2 regions of the Actinomadura keratinilytica genome follow, and region 1 is predicted to be linked to the other one. Evidence: predicted binding sites of a transcription regulator. Region 1 holds the regulator's gene; the other holds the start of a gene.

Region 1 (9,373 bases):
AGAGCCACGACGACTGGCGGGCGTCCCTGGAGGCGGCGCTGGCCGCGGGGCCCGACCACGTCTCGGCCTACGCGCTCATCGTCGAGGAGGGCACCCGCCTGGCCGCGCAGGTGCGGCGCGGGGAGCTGCGGCAGCCGGACGACGACGCCATGGCCGACCGCTATCTCATCGCGGACGAGCTGCTGAGCGCCCACGGCCTGCACTGGTACGAGATCTCCAACTGGGCGGCGGCCCCCGACGCCCGCTGCCGCCACAACATGCTCTACTGGACGGGCGCCGACTGGTGGGGCGTGGGACCCGGCGCGCACAGCCACGTGGGCGGCACCCGCTGGTGGAACGTCAAGCACCCCGCCGCCTACGCGGCGCGGCTGGCCGAGGGCGTCACCCCCGCGCACGCACGCGAGGTCCTGGACGACGCCGACCGCCGCGTCGAGCGCATCATGCTCGAGCTGCGGCTGGCCGACGGCTGCCCCGCCGGGCTGCTGGACGACGGGGCCGTCCGCCGCATGATCGACGACGGGCTGATCGAGCCGGAGCCCTACCGGCGCGGCCGCGCGGTGCTGACCCTGCGCGGCCGGCTGCTCGCCGACGCCGTCGTCCGCGACCTGATCTGACGCCTCGCCCCGAACCGGGTGCCGGACGCGCCGGGGCGGCCCGGCGGCCGGCCCGGCCCGGCGCGGTGCGCGCGTCAGCGGATCATGGGCCAGGCCATGAACGAGGGGAAGCGGTAGTACTCGCCGCGGTTCCCGGCGACCGCCGCCATGATCAGCAGCACGATCTCCGCGATGAACTGCGCGAAGAACGTGAGGAAGCCGATGAGCAGGAACATCAGCACGATGTTGATGACCAGGTAGACGGCCTGGGTGAGCGCGAAGTTCAGGCCCTGGGCGCCGTGGTGCCGCAGGAACGGCGACTCGTCCTTCTTGATCAGGTAGACCAGCAGCGGCGCGATGAAGCCGAGCAGGAGCTGGCCCAGATGGCCCAGCAGCGCCCACGTCCGCTCGTCCGCGGTGATCTGCCCGGGGCCGTACCCGGGGGCGCCGTACGGCTGCATCTGGCCGCCGTAGGAGCCGTACGCGGGCGCCTGCCCGTAGGCGCCGTATCCCGGCTGACCGTACCCGGGGGGCTGCTCGTACCCGTAGCCGGGCTGCTGCCCGTAGCCCTGGGGGTCGTGACCGGGCTGTGGCTGCTGCCCGTAACCCGGCTGCTGCCCGTGGTTGGGCGGGTCGTATCCCGGCTGGCCGGGGTGCCCGTGCGTCATGGCCTGCTCCTCGTGGTCGCCTGCGGTGAGGGCTGCGGGGCTGGGACAAGAGGTCGGGAGGGATGGGGACACGGTGCCCGCCGGGGCCGCGGCACGGCCCGGAGGGCGCTAGGAGGCCGTCACGAAGTCGATGATCTCTTCGACGCGCCCGAGCAGCTCGGGTTCCAGGTCGGTGTAGGAGTTCACGGAGCCGAGGATGCGCCGCCATCCCTCGCTCACGTCGTCCCCCCAACCCAGAGCAGCGAGCACGCCTTCCTTCCAAGGTACGCCGCGGGGGACGTCCGGCCACGCCCTTATTCCGACGGCGCGGGGCTTGACGGCCTGCCAGATGTCGACGAACGGGTGGCCGGTCACCAGGACGTGGGGGGAGCGCACCTGCGCGGCGATCCGGCTCTCCTTGGACCCCTCCACCAGGTGGTCGACGAGCACGCCCAGGCGGCGCTGCGGGCCGGGCGCGAACTCCGCCACGATGGCGGGCAGGTCGTCCACGCCCTCCAGGTACTCCACGACCACGCCCTCCACCCGCAGGTCGTGGCCCCAGATCTTCTCCACCAGCTCGGCGTCGTGCACGCCCTCCACGTAGATGCGGCTCTCCCGGGCCACCCGCGCGCGCAGGCCGCTCACCGCGATCGACCCGGAGGCCGAGCGCGCCGGGGCCCGCCGCGGCTCCGGGCCGGGCCTGACGAGCGTGACGGGCCTGCCGTCCAGCAGGAACCCCGCCTTGGTCAACGGGAACACCCGGCGCCTGCCGAACCGGTCCTCCAGCGTCACGCCGAACTTGTCGCAGCCGACCACGGCGCCGCAGAAGCCGCTGTCGGGGTCCTCCACCACCAGGTCGCGTTCGGCCGGGATCTCGGGCACGCCGCCCTTCCGCGGCCGCCGCCAGTCGCCCGCCAGGACGTCGTTTCCGTAGTCCTTACTCCGCACGGATCCGCACATTAACCGCCCCGAACGCCGCGGCACCGGCGGCGCACGTCCATCGGCGTGGCGCGCCCCCGGGCGGCCGCGACCGGCCACCGGCGCGGCTCCGGAGGCGCCCCGGGCCGTTTCCGTCCGCGCCAGGCACTCCAGCCTGCGCCCGCCGGGCCGTACACTTGGCACTCGGAAGTATGGAGTGCCAGTACGGGGGCAGGGAGGAGGTGACCACGTGCTCGACGACCGGAAGCTGGCGGTCCTGCGCGCCATCGTCGAGGACTACGTCTCCACCAACGAGCCGGTGGGGTCGAAGTCGCTGGCCGACCGGCACAACCTCGGCGTGTCCCCGGCGACGATCCGCAACGACATGGCCGTGCTGGAGGAGCAGGGGTACATCACCCAGCCCCACACCAGCGCGGGGCGGGTGCCCACCGACAAGGGCTACCGGCTGTTCGTCGACCGGCTGTCCACGATCAAGCCGCTGTCGGCGGCCGAGCGGCGCGCCATCGAGACGTTCCTCAGCGGCGCCTACGACCTCGACGACGTGGTCGGCCGGACGGTGCGGCTGCTGGCCCAGCTGACCCGCCAGGTCGCCGTGGTGCAGTACCCGTCGCTGACCCGTTCGACGGTGCGGCACGTGGAGCTGGTCCCGGTGGCCTCGCACCGGCTGCTGCTGGTCCTGATCACCAACACCGGCCGGGTCGAGCAGCGGGTCATCGAGACACCGCGCGAGGTCTCCGAGGAGACCGTCGGGCACCTGCGGGCGTTGCTCAACACCTGTCTGGACGGCTGCGGGCTCGGCGAGGTGCCGAACGCCGTGGCCGACCTTCCGGAGAAGGTGGCGGCGGACGACCGGCCGGTCGCCGCGGCGGTACTGTCGGTGCTGCTGGAGACGCTGGTCGAAAAGCACGACGAGAAGATCGTGTTCGCCGGCGCCGCCAACCTGGCGGCCGTGGACTTCTCGCAGAGCCTGCGCGAGGTCCTGGAGGCCCTGGAGGAGCAGGTGGTGCTGATGCGCCTGCTCGGCGAGGTCGGCGACTCCTCGTCTTCTGTTACCGTGCGGATCGGCACGGAGAACCCCGACGAGGGGCTGCGCTTCACCTCGGTGGTCGCGGCCGACTACGGCGTCGGGGACAGGACGCTGGCCCGGCTCGGAGTGCTCGGGCCGACACGCATGGACTACCCCAGCACGATGGGAGCGGTACGGGCAGTGGCACGCTACGTTGGACAGATCCTGGCGGGGTCGTAAGTGGCCAACGACTACTACGCGACCTTGGGGGTCCGCCGCGACGCGAGCCCGGACGAGATCAAGAAGGCGTACCGGCGGCTCGCCCGCGAGCTGCATCCGGACGTCAACCCCGATCCGGAGACCCAGGAGCGGTTCAAGGAGATCACCCAGGCGTACGAGGTGCTCTCCGATCCCAAGAAGCGCGAGATGTACGACCTGGGCGCGGATCCGTTCGCCCCGGGCGGGGGCGCGGGCGGGGCCGGGCCGTTCGGCGGCGCCGGCTTCCCGTTCAGCGACATCATGGACGCCTTCTTCGGCACGGCGACCTCGCGCGGCCCGCGCACCCGCGCCCGGCGCGGCCGCAACGCCACGCTGCGCGTCGAGCTGGACCTGGCCGAGACCGCCTTCGGCACCACGCGCGAGCTGACGATCGACACCGCCGTGGTGTGCACCACCTGCGAGGGGTCGGGCTGCGCGCCCGGCACCCACCCGGAGACCTGCGACACCTGCATGGGCCGCGGCGAGGTGCAGCAGGTGCAGCGCTCGTTCCTCGGCCAGGTGATGACCTCGCGGCCGTGCCCGCGCTGCAACGGCTTCGGCAGCGTGATCCGCACCCCGTGCCCGGAGTGCTCGGGCGACGGCCGGGTCCGCACCCGCCGCACCGTCAAGGTCAAGATCCCGGCGGGCGTGGAGAACGGCATCCACATCCAGCTGGCCGGGGAGGGCGAGGTCGGCCCGGGCGGCGGCCCGCCCGGCGACCTGTTCCTGGAGATCGTCGAGAAGCAGCACCCGATCTTCGAGCGGGAGGGCGACGACCTGCACTGCACCGTGCAGATCCCGATGACCGCGGCGGCCCTCGGCACCAGCGTGACCATCGACACGCTGGACGGCGCCGAGGAGGTCGACATCAAGCCGGGCACGCAGTCCGGCCACGTCATCACCCTCTACGGGCGGGGCGTGCGGCACCTGAACGAGAGCGGCCGCGGCGACCTGCTCATCCACGTCAACGTGGAGACGCCGGCCAAGCTCGACGACGAGCAGGAGGCGCTGCTGCGCCGCCTGGCCGAGCTGCGCGGCGAGGAGCGCCCGCCCGGCAAGTTCGCCCCCGGCCAGCGCAGCGTGTTCTCGCGGCTGCGCGACGTGTTCAACCAGTAGCCCGGGGCATCCCCCCGATACGGCGACCAGTCAGAACGGGAACCTGTGTCTCCGCCGGTCTTCTTGGCCGAGTCCTCCGCGCTGGAGGGCGACCGCGTGCTGCTCGACGGGCCGGAAGGCCGGCATGCGGCCACCGTGCGCCGGCTGCGGCCCGGCGAGCGCGTCGACCTCACCGACGGCGCCGGGCTGCTGGCCGAATGCGTGGTGGCCGCGGCCGGCCGCGCGTCGCTGACCCTGGACGTGCTCGCCCGGCACCGCCACGAGCGCCCCCGGCCGCGCCTGGTGGTCGTCCAGGCGCTGCCCAAGGGCGAGCGGGGCGAGCTGGCCGTGGAGACGATGACCGAGGCGGGCGTGGACGAGATCGTCCCGTGGGCGGCGGCCCGCTGCGTGACGCAGTGGCGCCCGGACCGGCGCGACAAGGCCCTGGGACGCTGGCGCACCGCCGCCCGGGAGGCCGCCAAGCAGGCCCGCCGCAGCTGGCTGCCGGAGGTGCCGCCGCTGGCCGCCACCGCCGACGTCGAGGCCCGGATCGCCGCCGCGGCCTGCGCCGTCGTCCTGCACGAGGAGGCCGGCGAGCCGCTCAGCGCGCTGCGGCCGCCCCGCAGCGGCGACATCGTGGTGGTCGTCGGCCCGGAGGGCGGCATCGCCCCCGAGGAGCTCGACCGGTTCGCCGCCGCCGGGGCGCGTCCGGTCCGCCTGGGCCCGACCGTCCTGCGCACCTCCACCGCGGGCGTGGCGGCCGCGGCGGTCCTGTTCGCCGCGACCGGCCGCTGGTAGGCCGCCCGCCAGACCGCACGCACCGGCGCACGGCACGGGCGTGCGTTTCGAGGGCATGCGGAAGTCGAGGGCATGCGGAAGCCGATCCCGGGCTGGAGGGATCGCGGGGTGTGGGATTGTGCGCGCCGGCTCGGTGACCCGTCAGATCACTCTGGGGCCACGGCGGGCGCGTCCGTGGAGGCGGGGGCGGGCTCGCTCGATGTCGGCGCCTCGGGCTGCTGGGAAGGCTCGCTGGAAGGCGTCGTCGGCGTCTCGGGCGGCTGCTCGGTGGGCGGGGTCGGCGTGGTCGGCGGGGTGCTGCACGGACCGCTCGCCGGCGGGGCGGGGGAGCCCGCGGACGCGCCGTCCGTGGTGGTGTCGTCGGGAGCACACCCTGGGGAGCCACTGGCGGTCGACGGGGTGACGGTGACGGACGCCGAAGGGTCGTCGCCGGGAGCGCTGCCGTAGGAGTCGGGGGTGCGGGTGCCGGGCTGTGCACCGGGAGCGCCCGGGACCGTCCCCTCCAGCGAGCCCTGCCCGTGACCGTCGGAGGAGCCGTTGCCGCCGGCGGTCGACGACAGGAACCCCAGCGTCTGCGGCGCCGAGACGCCGAGCCCGGCGATCGCCACGGCGGCCGCGACCGCCAGCAGCGGACGCACCCAGTTGGCGGTGAACCAGTCCCAGGAGAACCGGCGCCGCCGCCGCTCCTCGATGCGCCGGCGGATCTGCTCCAGGCCGTCGGCCGCGGGGGTGACCTTCTCCGCCTCCGCGTTGAGCGCACGGCGGAGGATCTCGCCGTACTCGTCGTGGGGGTCGGTCATGTCACATCCGGGGCGAAGGGAGCGGCCCGCAGGCCGGCGGAGGCCCCGTCCTCCTTTCGATTGCTCGGTCGCGAGGACGGCCCGCAGGCGCGCGACGGCGGCTGGGGTACCGCCGCCCCGCGCGGGGGGTCGCCCCTCAGACGCGCGCCCCGGACGGCCGGCGGCGCGGCAGAGCCGCCCCTCGGCCGTCCGGGGGGCCCGGGCGGCCTCAGGTGCTGGGTGGAAGTCACGAGAACTGCTCCAGGACGTTGCGCAGCGCGGCCATCCCGCGGGCCGTGTGGCTCTTGACGGCGCCGCGGCTGATGCCCATCGCGCTGGCGATCTCCGCTTCGGACAGGTCGGCGTAGTAGCGCAGCACCAGGGCCTCCCGCTGGCGGGCGGGCAGCCGGTGCAGCGCCTCGATCACCGCACTGCGTTCGAGCTCGCCGATCGCGCCCGCCTCCGCACTGGGCGCGTCCGGGAGCCCCTTGGGGGCGTACTTCTCCACCACAGCGCGGTGCCGCAGCACCGACCGCGACCGGTTGACCACCGACTGGCGCAGGTAGGACAGGGCCTTGTCGGGGTCGCGCAGGCGCCGCCAGCCACCGTGCATGGCGACGAAGGCGTCCTGGACGACCTCCTCGGCCGTCCCGGCGTCGCGGACCAGCATCGCCGCGAGCCGTACCAGCGAACGGTAGTTGGCGCTGTACAGGGCGGTGAGCGCCTGATCGGCATCCCAGGCGACGGCCACCGCCCCCGCCGTGCCCCTGGCCACGAGGGTCTCGGTCACGTCTGTGGGACGCGCGCCCTCGTCGTCCGGTTTACGAAAGGGCATGTTCCTGCCAACCTCGGTCACCTATCCGCCGCCTGTGCCGTCCCCCGGCCATCCGTTCGGATGAGCGCCTTCGGGACGGCGTGCATGGCGAACCCGACCGGCCGAAAGGCGGGGAGGCGCAGGGGTTTCGGACCGGGGGGTACGCCAGGGTTGCCACCTTAATCCAGCGGGCCGGTGGAATGCGGCCGATCCGTGATCGGGCGATCGGCGTGCCCCGGTGCGGCGCGGGGCGTCCGCGGCCGCCGGGGCGGCGCCGCGCGCCGGGAGCCCGGTGGGAGCCCGGTGGGGCTCGGTAGGATTCGGGCACGATCGCGGAGGGAGACCGATGACCGACTGCCTGTTCTGCAAGATCGTTTCGGGGGACGTGCCCGCCAAGGTCGTCCGCGAGTCGGCGCGCACCGTGGCGTTCCGCGACATCAACCCGCAGGCCCCCACGCACGTGCTGGTGATTCCCCGCGACCACCACCAGAACGTGGCCGAGCTGGCCGCCGCCGACGCCGACCTGGCCGCCGAGGTGCTGCGCGAGGCGCACCAGGTGGCCGTGGCCGAGGGCGTGGCCGAGGAGGGCTACCGGGTGGTGTTCAACACCGGCCCCCAGGCGGGCCAGACGGTCTTCCACGTGCACGCGCACGTCCTCGGCGGGCGCGGGCTGAACTGGCCGCCCGGCTGACGGGCGCGGCGCCGCCGTTTCGCCGGCGCCGCCGTTTTCCCGGCGGCGCCGCGGGTAGCCACCGAAAATACGGCGGCGTCATGTCGCGCGGGGCCAGTACCATGGATGGCGACATACGCGGAAACCCGGTAGCGCAGAAGGCAGGTCGAAAGAGGCCGCAAGGCCCGGCTGATGGTCGATTCAACTCACCTGGAGCGCGACGACCGCGCCGCGCGCTCCCAGATCAAGATCGTGGTGCCGGACGACCACTCCATGGTGAGCCTGCTGGGCTCCCGGGACGAGTTGCTCCACGTCGTCGAGCGCGCGTTCCACAGCGACATCCACGTCCGGGGCAACGAGATCACCGTGACCGGGGCGGAGGCGGAGACCGAGCTGGTCTCCCGCCTGTTCGCCGAGCTCATCGAGCTGCTCAAGGGCGGTACGCCGCTCACCCCCGACGCCGTGGAGCGCAGCCTGGCGATGTTGCGGAACCAGACCGACGAGCGCCCCGCCGAGGTGCTCACCCTGGACGTGCTGTCCAGCCGGGGCCGGACCATCCGCCCCAAGACCCTCAACCAGAAGCGGTACGTCGACGCGATCGACAAGCACACGATCGTGTTCGGCATCGGCCCCGCGGGCACCGGCAAGACCTACCTGGCGATGGCCAAGGCGGTCCGGGCCCTGCAGGACAAGCAGGTCAACCGGATCATCCTGACCCGCCCGGCGGTGGAGGCGGGCGAGCGCCTGGGATTCCTGCCCGGCACGCTCTACGAGAAGATCGACCCGTACCTGCGCCCGCTGTACGACGCGCTGCACGACATGGTGGACCCCGACTCCATCCCCAAGCTGATGGGCGCGGGCACCATCGAGGTCGCCCCCCTGGGGTACATGCGCGGCCGCACCCTCAACGACTCGTTCATCATCCTCGACGAGGCGCAGAACACCACGCCCGAGCAGATGAAGATGTTCCTGACCCGCCTGGGCTTCGGGTCCAAGGTGGTGGTCACCGGCGACGTCACCCAGGTCGACCTGCCCAGCGGGCAGCAGAGCGGGCTGCGCGTCGTCCAGGAGATCCTCGAGGGCGTCGACGACATCCACTTCTGCCGCCTCACCAGCCACGACGTCGTCCGGCACAAGCTGGTCACCGACATCGTCAACGCCTACAACCGCTACGACGAGTCGCGGGTGCCGGAGATCAAGCAGGGTGCGGCGGGGCGCGGTTCGCCCCGCAAGCGGGGGCGCTAGATGAGCATCGAGGTGCTGAACGAGTCCGGCGTGCAGGTCGACGAGGCCGACCTGGTGGCGCTGGCCCGGCACGTGCTGGACGGCATGCGGGTGCACCCCCTGGCCGAGCTGTCGGTGCTGCTGGTCGACGAGGCCGCCATGAGCGAGCTGCACGAGAAGTGGATGGGCGAGCCGGGCCCCACCGACGTGCTGGCCTTCCCGATGGACGAGCTGCGCCCCGGGTCGATGTCCGGCGGCACCGACGACGATGAGGAACCCGACCCCGGGCTGCTGGGCGACGTCGTCCTGTGCCCGGCGGTCGCCGAGCGGCAGGCCGCGCAGGCGGGCCACAGCACCGAGGACGAGCTGCGGCTGCTGTGCACGCACGGCATCCTGCACCTGCTCGGATACGACCACGCCGAGCCCGAGGAGCACAAGGAGATGTTCGGGCTGCAGGCCGAGCTGCTGAAGTCCTGGCGGGACAAACGCGCGGAGCGATGACCACGGGCGGGCGCCCGGCGCTCCGGGCAGGCGGCAGAGGCGGGCCGGG
Region 2 (9,373 bases), on a different contig from region 1:
TGCGGACCCGCAGTTCCCGCCAGGTCGCGGCGTCGCGGTGCCGGAGGGGGCGCAGCCCGACCGGGCCTTCGGACAAGGTGGCCGGCCATCCCCGCATTCGTTCCACGGCTCCATGATTCCCCTGTGGCGGGCTCGGACGCCATCAATTGTCGCCCACAATCCGCCGTGCGGCCCGCGCGCGCCGTCACGGACCGGCGCCCCGCCCGGGGGCGCGGCGGCGGCGTCCCAGCAGGCGCCTGAGCGCCGCGCAGGGCCGCGATCACCGCCTCGGACGGGTCCGAGTGCACCGGGCAGTGCGATCGTCCGGAGGTGGCCGCGTCCGGACCGCGGGAGGCCGCGGAACCCGGCCGGCTCCGGCCCGCGTCCGGCGCAGGCGCGGTGCCGCCTCCCCGGGCCGGCGGGGGCGCCGCCGCCTCGCCGGTCAGTCGGCCGGGCGCGGGTGGTCGCCGCCGCCGATCTGGTCGACGGCATGCGCGAGCACCGGCCCCAGCACCGCCATGCCGTCGCGGACGCCGCCGGTCGAGCCGGGCAGGTTGACGATGAGGGTGCGGCCGGCGACGCCCGCCAGGCCGCGCGACAGGACCGCCGCGGGCACCCGGTCGCGGTTGGCCAGCCGGATCGCGTCCGCGATGCCGGGGATCTCGCGTTCGATGACGCGCCTGGTCATCTCCGGGGTCTGGTCGGTGGGCGTCAGCCCGGTTCCGCCCGTGGTCACGACCACGTCGTAGCCTTCGGCCACCGCGTTGGCCAGCACCTCGGCGACGGGTTCGCCGTCGGGGACGACGACGGGTCCGTGCACCTGGCAGCCGAGGTCCTCCAGCAGTTCCACCAGCACGGGACCGGACTTGTCGGCGTACACGCCCGCCGCCGCCCGGTTAGAAACCGTGACCGCCATGGCCCGGATCATTCCTGCTCCCCCTCAACGCCGTCGTGTCGCATGGCCCGGCGCCCATCATGCCCGCCGCGCGCGGGCCGCGACGGGCGGCGGCACCGGTCAGCGGTGCCAGTGGCCGGTCTTGCCGCCGGTCTTCTCCTCGACCCGCACGTCCGTGATGACCGCGGCCGGGTCGAGGGCCTTGACCATGTCGATGAGGGACAGCGCGGCGACCGTGACGGACGTCAGCGCCTCCATCTCGACGCCGGTGCGGTCGGCGGTGCGGACGGTCGCGGCGATGGCGACCCCGTCGTCGCGGACGTCCAGGGTGACCTCGACGCCGTGCAGGGCGATGGGGTGGCACAGCGGCACCAGGTCGGGGGTGCGCTTGGCGGCCATGATGCCGGCGATGCGGGCCACCGCGAGGGCGTCCCCCTTGGGCACGTCCCCGGTGCGCAACGCCTCGACGCACGCCTGCGACAACCGGACGAACCCCGTGGCGACGGCCGAACGGGCCGTCACGTTCTTCTGCGAGACGTCCACCATCCGGGCGGCGCCGGTGTCGTCCAGATGGCTGAACTCCGAACCTGTGCTCATGACGGCAACCTCATGACCTCGACCTGCGATCCGGCGGGCAGCCTGTCGGCGTCCTCCGGCACGACGATCAGGCCGTCGGCCGACGCCAGGGAGGCCATCTGGTGGGAGCCCTGCGCTTTGACCGGCGCCACGGACGGCGGTTCGCCCCCCGACTGGTGCAGCTTCGCCCGCAGGAACTGGCGTATCCCCGCCGGGGAGGTGACGTCCTCGGTGAGCACCGCCCGCACCACGGGGAGCGGGTCGGGGGGCAGTCCCTGCATGACGCGCAGGGCGGGCCGTACGAACACCTGGAACGACACGTAGGCGCTGACGGGGTTGCCCGGAAGGGTGAACACGGGCGTGCCCTTGAGGAGCCCGAACCCCTGGGGCTTGCCGGGGCGCATCGCGACCTTGTGGAAGCCGACCGTGCCCGTCCCCGCCAGTACCTCCTTGACCACGTCGCGCGCGCCCATCGACACGCCGCCGGAGGTGACGATCGCGTCGGCGCGGGTCAGCTGGTCCTCCAGGGCGTCCAAAACCTTCTGGGGCTCGTCCCCCACGGTGGCCTGCCGGTAACCGACTCCTCCGGCCTCGGCCACCGCGAGGGTGAGCATGAAGCTGTTGGAGTCCCAGATCTCCCCGGGGGCGAGCTGTTCGCCGGGCTCGCGCAGTTCGGTGCCGGTGGACAGCACCACGACGCGCGGCCTCGGCCGTACGGTGACGCGCGAGCGGCCCACGGCGGCGATCATGCCGATCTGCGCGGCGCCCAGGCGGGTGCCCGGCTCGACCACGACCTGGCCCGCCGCGACGTCCTCACCGGCCCTCCTGATGGAGTGGCCGGGGGGCGCGGGCCGGGTGATGCGCACCGAGGCGGTGCCGCCGTCGGTCCACTCCACCGGGACGACCGCGTCGGCCCCCGCGGGGATGGGCGCGCCGGTCATGATGCGCGCCGTCAGCCCCGGGCGTATGGCCGACACACCCGGGTCCCCTGCGGCGATGTCGCCGACGACCGGGAGCACCACCGGATCGGTCTCCGACGCCCCCGCGACGTCGGCCGCCACCACCGCGTACCCGTCCATGGCGGAGTTGTCGAACGGGGGCAGCGGCACGGGCGCAGGCACCGGCTCGGCCAGCACGGTGCCGTGCGCCTCCAGCAGTGCCAGGTCCAGCGGCGGAAGCTCCCGGACGGCGCCCAGGATCTCCGCCAGATGCTCGTCGACGGTTCTCATGCCCACGGTCCCCCAGTGTGGCGCGTGGACACGGCTGCTACGAGCCCTCCACGCCGTCGGCCGCGTCGTGCCGCTTGACGAACTCGCGCAGCCACGGGATGAACTCGGGTGCCAGGTCGGGACGCTCGGAGGCGAACTGCACCACGGTGCGCAGGTATTCGAGCTTGTTGCCGGTGTCGTAGCGGCGGCCGCGGAACTTCACCCCGTACACGGTGCCGCCCTGCTCCAGGGGCATCTCGGCGAGGGTGCGCAGCGCGTCGGTGAGCTGGATCTCGCCGCCGCGCCCGGGCGGGGTCTTCTCCAGCACGTCGAACACGGCCGGGTCGCACACGTACCGGCCGATGATGATCCAGTTGCTGGGCGCCTCGTCCGCGGCGGGCTTCTCCACCAGGTCGGTGATGCGCACCACGTCGTCCTCGTCGGTGCCCTCGATGGCGGCGCAGCCGTAGGCCGAGACCTGGTCCGGCGGCACCTCCATCAGCGCCACGACGCTGCCGCCGCGCTGCCGGCGCACCTCGATCATGCGGCTGAGCAGCCGGTCCCGGGAGTCGATCATGTCGTCGCCGAGCAGCACGGCGAACGGCTCGTCGCCCACGTGCTGGCGGGCGCAGAGCACCGCGTGCCCGAGGCCGCGCGGCTCGCCCTGCCGGACGTAGTGCATGGTCGCCAGATCGCTGGACTCGCGGACGGCCGCCAGCCGCTCCTCGTCGCCCTTGGCGCGCAGCGCCTCCTCCAGCTCGTAGGCGCGGTCGAAGTGGTCCTCGATCGACCGTTTGCTGCGCCCTGTGATCATCAGCACATCGGTGAGGCCGGCGTCGACGGCCTCCTCGACGACGTACTGGATCGCGGGCTTGTCGACAACCGGGAGCATCTCCTTGGGGGTCGCCTTGGTGGCAGGCAAGAATCGGGTACCGAGGCCCGCCGCCGGGACCACCGCCTTCTGCACAGGTACGAAGTCGGCCATAGAGAGACCCTAGTCATCCACGAGGACCACAGCGTGCACCAGACCGACGCCAAACTCTCGCGCCGCGCCGAACTGCTGGCCAGGCGCACGGCCATGGATCCGGGCGCGCGCGCCGCCGCTGCCCGTTCGCTGCGGGACACCCTGCTGTCCACCCCCGAGGTGGAGATGGCGGGGACCATCGCGGCGTACGTGTCGATCGGCGCCGAGCCCGACACGCAGGGGCTGCTGTTCGCCTTGTGGAAGCGGGGCGCGTACGTGCTGCTGCCCCGTCTCCTGCCGGACTCCGACCTGGACTGGGCCTCCTACGAGGGGCCCGACTCGCTCGCCCCGGGGCCGCGCGGGCTGCTGGAGCCCACCGAGCCGTCCCGTGGGCCGGACGCCGTGGCGAGCGCGGATGTGGTGCTCGTCCCGGCGGTCGCCGTGGACCGCACGGGGATGCGGCTGGGCCGGGGCGGCGGTTCGTATGACCGTGCTCTGGCGCGGGTGGGCCCCGCCATCCTCACCGTGGCGCTGCTGTACGAGGGGGAGCTGGTCGACACCCTGCCCGCCGAACCGCACGACCAGCGGGTGCGCGCCGCCGTGACGCCGTCCGAGGGCCTTGTCCGCTTCTCGCGCTAGCGGTCGCCGTGGGGGTGGGCGCGTCGCGGTGTACGGGGCGGGGCCGACCCGGGGTGGGTGCGGGCGGAAGATCCACCGTGCGTAAAGTTTTGATCGTCCGGCCCGCCCGTACGCTGCCCGCCGCCCAGCGGGCGTGCGCCAAGGCAAGGGAGGTCTTCAATGACGAAGCCGTGGCGGATCCTCGTCCTGGCGCCGCTGGACCCGTCCCTGATCCGCGGCATTCTCGAACCGGTGGCGGGCGACGCGGCCGAACTCGTCTTCCCGGCGGAGCGGGAACGCGGCGCGCTCCTGGACGCCCTGGCCGACGCGGAGCTGGTGCTGGCCGACTTCAGCGGACGCCTGGCGCTGGACGCCGAGGCCGTGGCGGCGGCGCCGCGGCTGGCGTTCGTGCAGATGCCCGCAGTGGGCACCGACAGCCTCGACCTGGACGCGCTCACCGCCGCGGGTGTGCCCGTGGCCAACGCGGCGGGGGCCAACGCCCGTTCGGTGGCCGAATGGGCGGTCGGCGCCGCGTTCGCGCTCTGCCGCCACCTCGCGTGGTGCGACCGGCGCGTCCGCGAGGGAGGATGGCCGCAGCTGGAGATGCTGGGGCGGGGCGCCCGGGAGCTGCGGGCCCAGCGCGTCGGGATCCTGGGGTACGGGGCGATCGGCTCCGAGACCGCCCGGCTGTTCCAGGCGCTGGGGTGCGCGGTGTCGTACTGGTCGCGCCGGCGGCGCCCCGACGCCACGGCCACCTACCGTGAGCTGGACGACCTGCTCGCCAACTCGGACATCCTCGTGGTGACGCTGCCGCTCACGGACGAGACGCGCGGCCTGCTGGGCCCCGACCGCCTCGCCCTCCTCCCCCAGGGGGCCATGCTGGTCAACGCGGCGCGCGGCGGCATCGCCCCCGACGAGGCGGTGCTGGCGGCGCTGGAGTCCGGGCGGCTGAGCGCCGCCGCGCTGGACGTGTTCGACGAGGAGCCGCCGCCCGCCGACAGCCCCCTGCGCAGGCACGAGAACGTGCTGCTGTCCCCGCACGCGGCCGGTACGACGCTGGACGCGCAGCTGACCATCACGTCGGTGGTGCAGGAGAACCTCGCCGCCGTCCTGGCGGGGCGGCCCGTGGCCAACGTCGTGAACGCGGTGGAGCCGCTGGTCCGGCGGCGCTGACGCGCCCGGCGGACGCCGCGAGTGACGGCGTCGTTCACGTCCCGGGCCGAATCGCCCCAAGAGCCGGTTAAGCGGCGGCCCCCAGGGCAGTACACAGGCCGGTTGGGGCACGTCCCGCCCCCCGCTTCTGGGCCGCCCCCAAACCGAATGTGTGTGTGAAGCACATAAATCGGTAGGATCGCGAACGATTTTTTCTTCGCGGCCCCGCAGGGGAGGGATGTGCGGCTCGAACTCTGGCTACTCTTCGGCTCGACACTCGTACTCATCGCAATCCTAGCGGTCCGGCTGTCCCACCGGGCGGGACTTCCGACCCTTCTGGCGTACATGGGCATCGGCCTGTTCCTCGGCGAGGCCGGGCCCATCGGCCTGCGCTTCGACAACACCGAACTGGCGGAGGTGCTGGGGCTGGCCGCGCTCGTCCTGATCCTCGCCGAGGGCGGCATCACCACCAACTGGCGCAACGTACGGCCGTCCGTACCCGCGGCACTGGCCGTCTCCACGCTCGGCACCCTCATCAGCGTGGTCATCGTGGCGGTCGCCGTGCACTGGCTCCTCGACATGGACTGGCGCCTGGCGTTCCTGCTGGGGGCCGTACTGGGCCCTACGGACGCGGCCGCGGTCTTCTCCGTGCTGCGCCGCCTGCCGCTACCGTCCCGGCTCGTCGGGCTCCTTGAGGCCGAGTCGGGATTCAACGACGCCCCCGTCGTCATCGTCGTCGTCTGGCTCAGCACCCACTCCGGCATGCCCAACGTGGCGGAACTGGCCGGCATCATGATCTACGAGCTGGCCGCAGGCGGCGCCCTGGGCTTCCTCATCGGCTGGCTGGGCGCGTACGCGCTTCGCCGGATCGCCCTGCCCGCCTCCGGCCTCTACCCCATCGCCGTGCTGTCGTTGGCGATCGGTTCGTACGGGGCTGCGGTCCTCCTGCACGCCAGCGGATTCATGGCCGTATACGTCAGCGCGTTGGTGCTGGGCAACGCGCGCCTTCCGCACCGTCCCGCCACCCGGGGGTTCGCCGAGGGCATCGCCTGGCTCGCCCAGATCGGCCTGTTCGTGATGCTGGGGCTGCTGGCCTCCCCCGAGGACCTGCCTGCGCAGATCGCCCCCGCGCTCGTGGCCGGATTCGTGCTGCTGCTGGTGGCCCGCCCCGTGTCGGTGCTGCTGTCCACGGCGGGGTTCGGACTGTCGCTGGGCGAGAAGGCGTTCGCCTCCTGGGCGGGGCTGCGCGGCGCCGTGCCGATCGTGCTGGCGACCATCCCGATGGTGGAGGACGTTCGGGGCGCCGATCGGCTCTTCTCCATCGTCTTCACCATCGTCGTGGTGTTCACCCTGCTGCAGGGGCCGACGCTGCCGCTGGCGGCCCGCCTGTGCCGGCTGAAGGGCGACCAGGAGGCCCGCGAACTGGACGTCGAGGCCGCCCCGCTGGAGGAGCTGCACGCCGACCTGCTGGAGGTCCGGGTGCCCCGCGACTCGCTGCTGAACGGTGTGGAGATCTTCGAGCTGCGGCTGCCGCAGGGCGCCTCGATCACGCTGATCGTGCGGGACGGGACCAGTTTCGTCCCCGGGCCGACGACGGCGTTGCAGGCGGGCGACCGGATGCTGGTGGTCACGACCGCGGCCGTGCGGGAGGCCACGGAACGGCGCCTGCGGGCCGTCAGCCGCCGCGGCAAGCTGGCGGGCTGGTTCGGCGAGACCGGGACGTAGCCGGCGGCCCCCCGTCACCGTGGGCGCGACCTGCGGGAACAGGCCGCGCGCAAATCAGGTTCTACGCATGGGTACCATTAGCAGTCGTTCTAGGTGAGTGCCAGCCCGCCTGACCGGGCTGAGTCAGCGAGGAGGAACCGTGCCGACGTATCAGTACGTTTGCACCGAGTGCGGCGAGCCTCTGGAGGTCGTGCAGAAGTTCAGCGACGCCGCGCTGACGGACTGCCCGGCATGCAACGGCAGGCTTCGCAAGGTCTTCTCCGCCGCGGGCATCATCTTCAAGGGCTCCGGCTTCTACCGGACCGACAGCCGCAGCTCCAGCTCGTCCTCGACCCGCGGCACCTCCAACGGCTCCAAGAGCTCCTCCTCCAGCACGTCCGAGTCGTCGAGCTCGAACGGCTCGTCCTCGTCGTCGGATTCCTCGTCGAGCTCGTCCTCCTCGTCGTCGAGCAAGGTCGCCTGACCGGTACGCCGACGTTCCCGATCCGAAGGATCATGGCCGGTTCCCAGGAGCCGCACCCGCCGTCCATGGTCCTTCGGACTTCTTCCCCTCCCTTTTCGCCTTCTCCCGACGCCCCGGCGCATCCTTCGGCCCGTGACCGGTAGCGGCCGTCGCCGGGCTCGTCGTCTGCCCGTCCCCGAAGCGCGCATCATGTTCACGACACCTCGTGCGCGGGACGGAAACCGCCTCCTCCGGCAGGCGTAGCCGCGTTGAGCCGCCCCCATGTGCCGCGGCGCCTCCCCCATGGAGCCGCCCCCTCGTCCTGCCGCGCTGGTCACACTGGTTGAACGGCATGGGCGCCATGCAGGCCGTTCCTCTTCTTCTGCGCAGCGCCGCCGTCCCCTACGCCTCGCGCAGTAGGACGGGGCGGAGGCGTGCTTCTTCTGAGGTAGCGCCACTCCCGTCCAGCGCGGGACGACCGCCGCCGCGTCGACGGCGGACGATGGTCAGGCCCAGAGCGGAGGGGCGCTCAGCCCCCAGGGCATCCACCCGCTCCGGAAAGTCGCGATAGTACTTGATGCCCCTCTGATATCGAGACATTCTGACGGCATTTAGACGCGACATATCTCGATTCGGGAGAAGTCATGAGCGCACCCTCTGACGCTCCACCCGAAACCGGCGGCCCCGGTCGCCGCGTCGCGGGGTTCATCGCCGGCCGGCGCACCAAGTGGGTCGTGCTGGCCGTCTGGGTCGTGCTGCTGGCCGCCCTCGGCCCGCTCGCCGCCCGGCTCGGCGACGTCGAAAACAACGCCGCCGCCGCCTGGCTGCCCGGCAGCGCGGAGTCCACGCAGGTCGTCGAGCTGCAGGAGCGGTTCCGCGACGACCAGGCGATGCTCGCCGTGATCGTCTACGAGCGGCCGTCCGGCATCACCGCCGCCGACCAGGCCAAGGCCCGGTCCGACGCCGCGGCACTGGCCGCCCTGCCGGGCGCGCACCAACCGCAGGGGCCGTTCCTCAGCCGGGACGGCAAGGCCCTGCAGACCCTCGTCCCGCTCACCAACGTCCTGCAGAACATCGACAACGCCCGCGACCTGGTCCAGCGCGGCCCGCCCGGGCTGACGACGCACGTCACCGGCCCGGCGGCCCGCGACACCGACATGGTCAAGGTCTTCGACACCATCGACGGCTTCCTGCTCATGGCCGCCGGGCTCGTCGTGATCGTCCTGCTGCTGTTCATCTACCGCAGCCCGCTGCTGTGGCTCGTCCCGGTGCTCAGCGCCCTGGTCGCGCTCGGCCTGGCCCAGTCGGCGGTGTACCTGTCGGCCCGGTACGCCGACCTGACCGTCAACGGGCAGAGCGCCGGCATCCTCACCGTCCTGGTGTTCGGCGTGGCCACCGACTACGCGCTGCTGCTGGTCGCCCGCTACCGCGAGGAGCTGCACCGGCACGCCGACCGGCACGAGGCCATGGCGTTCGCGCTGCGCCGCGCCGCCCCCGCCATCATCGCCTCCGCCGCGACCGTCGCCGTCGGCCTGCTGTGCCTGCTGGTCGCGGAGATGAACTCCACCGCGGGTCTCGGCCCGGTCGCCGCCGCCGGCGTGATCACCGCACTGGCCTCCATGACCACCCTGCTGCCCGCCCTGCTGGTGATCTGCGGACGGTGGCTGTTCTGGCCCCTGGTGCCCCGCTACGACGCCAAGTACCTGGCACCCGCGGCGTACGAGGCCGAGCACGGCATCTGGAGCCGCGTGGCCGGGCTGGTCGGCCGCCGCTCCCGGGTGATCTGGGCCGTCACATCGGTCGGCCTGGTCGCG

The links. Region 1 encodes HrcA, which represses chaperone genes, less so after heat shock. Its sites were predicted from a motif close to TTGGCACTCTCNNNNNGAGAGTGCCAA; they were not measured.
Region 2: a site for HrcA is predicted at 7,195-7,221, ahead of ABD879_RS13740 (FmdB family zinc ribbon protein). Genes of this name have one in related genera too.

What each region holds. Positions count from the first base shown of each region.
Region 1 is NZ_BAABDO010000076.1:2,212-11,584, forward strand. Features, by position in the region: gene hemW (radical SAM family heme chaperone HemW) at 1-614, shown strand, start outside; gene ABD879_RS21775 (DUF4870 domain-containing protein) at 689-1,261, opposite strand; gene ABD879_RS21780 (DUF3097 domain-containing protein) at 1,370-2,188, opposite strand; gene hrcA (heat-inducible transcriptional repressor HrcA) at 2,409-3,425, shown strand; gene dnaJ (molecular chaperone DnaJ) at 3,426-4,559, shown strand; gene ABD879_RS21795 (16S rRNA (uracil(1498)-N(3))-methyltransferase) at 4,605-5,336, shown strand; gene ABD879_RS21800 (hypothetical protein) at 5,483-6,136, opposite strand; gene ABD879_RS21805 (SigE family RNA polymerase sigma factor) at 6,363-6,905, opposite strand; gene ABD879_RS21810 (histidine triad nucleotide-binding protein) at 7,276-7,620, shown strand; gene ABD879_RS21815 (PhoH family protein) at 7,792-8,844, shown strand; gene ybeY (rRNA maturation RNase YbeY) at 8,845-9,324, shown strand.
Region 2 is NZ_BAABDO010000033.1:41,552-50,924, reverse strand. Features, by position in the region: gene ABD879_RS13780 (GNAT family N-acetyltransferase) at 1-97, opposite strand, end outside; gene ABD879_RS13775 (MogA/MoaB family molybdenum cofactor biosynthesis protein) at 422-907, opposite strand; gene moaC (cyclic pyranopterin monophosphate synthase MoaC) at 995-1,471, opposite strand; gene glp (molybdotransferase-like divisome protein Glp) at 1,468-2,679, opposite strand; gene galU (UTP--glucose-1-phosphate uridylyltransferase GalU) at 2,717-3,643, opposite strand; gene ABD879_RS13755 (5-formyltetrahydrofolate cyclo-ligase) at 3,677-4,261, shown strand; gene ABD879_RS13750 (NAD(P)-dependent oxidoreductase) at 4,421-5,413, shown strand; gene ABD879_RS13745 (potassium/proton antiporter) at 5,633-7,117, shown strand; gene ABD879_RS13740 (FmdB family zinc ribbon protein) at 7,257-7,580, shown strand; gene ABD879_RS13735 (MMPL family transporter) at 8,204-9,373, shown strand, end outside.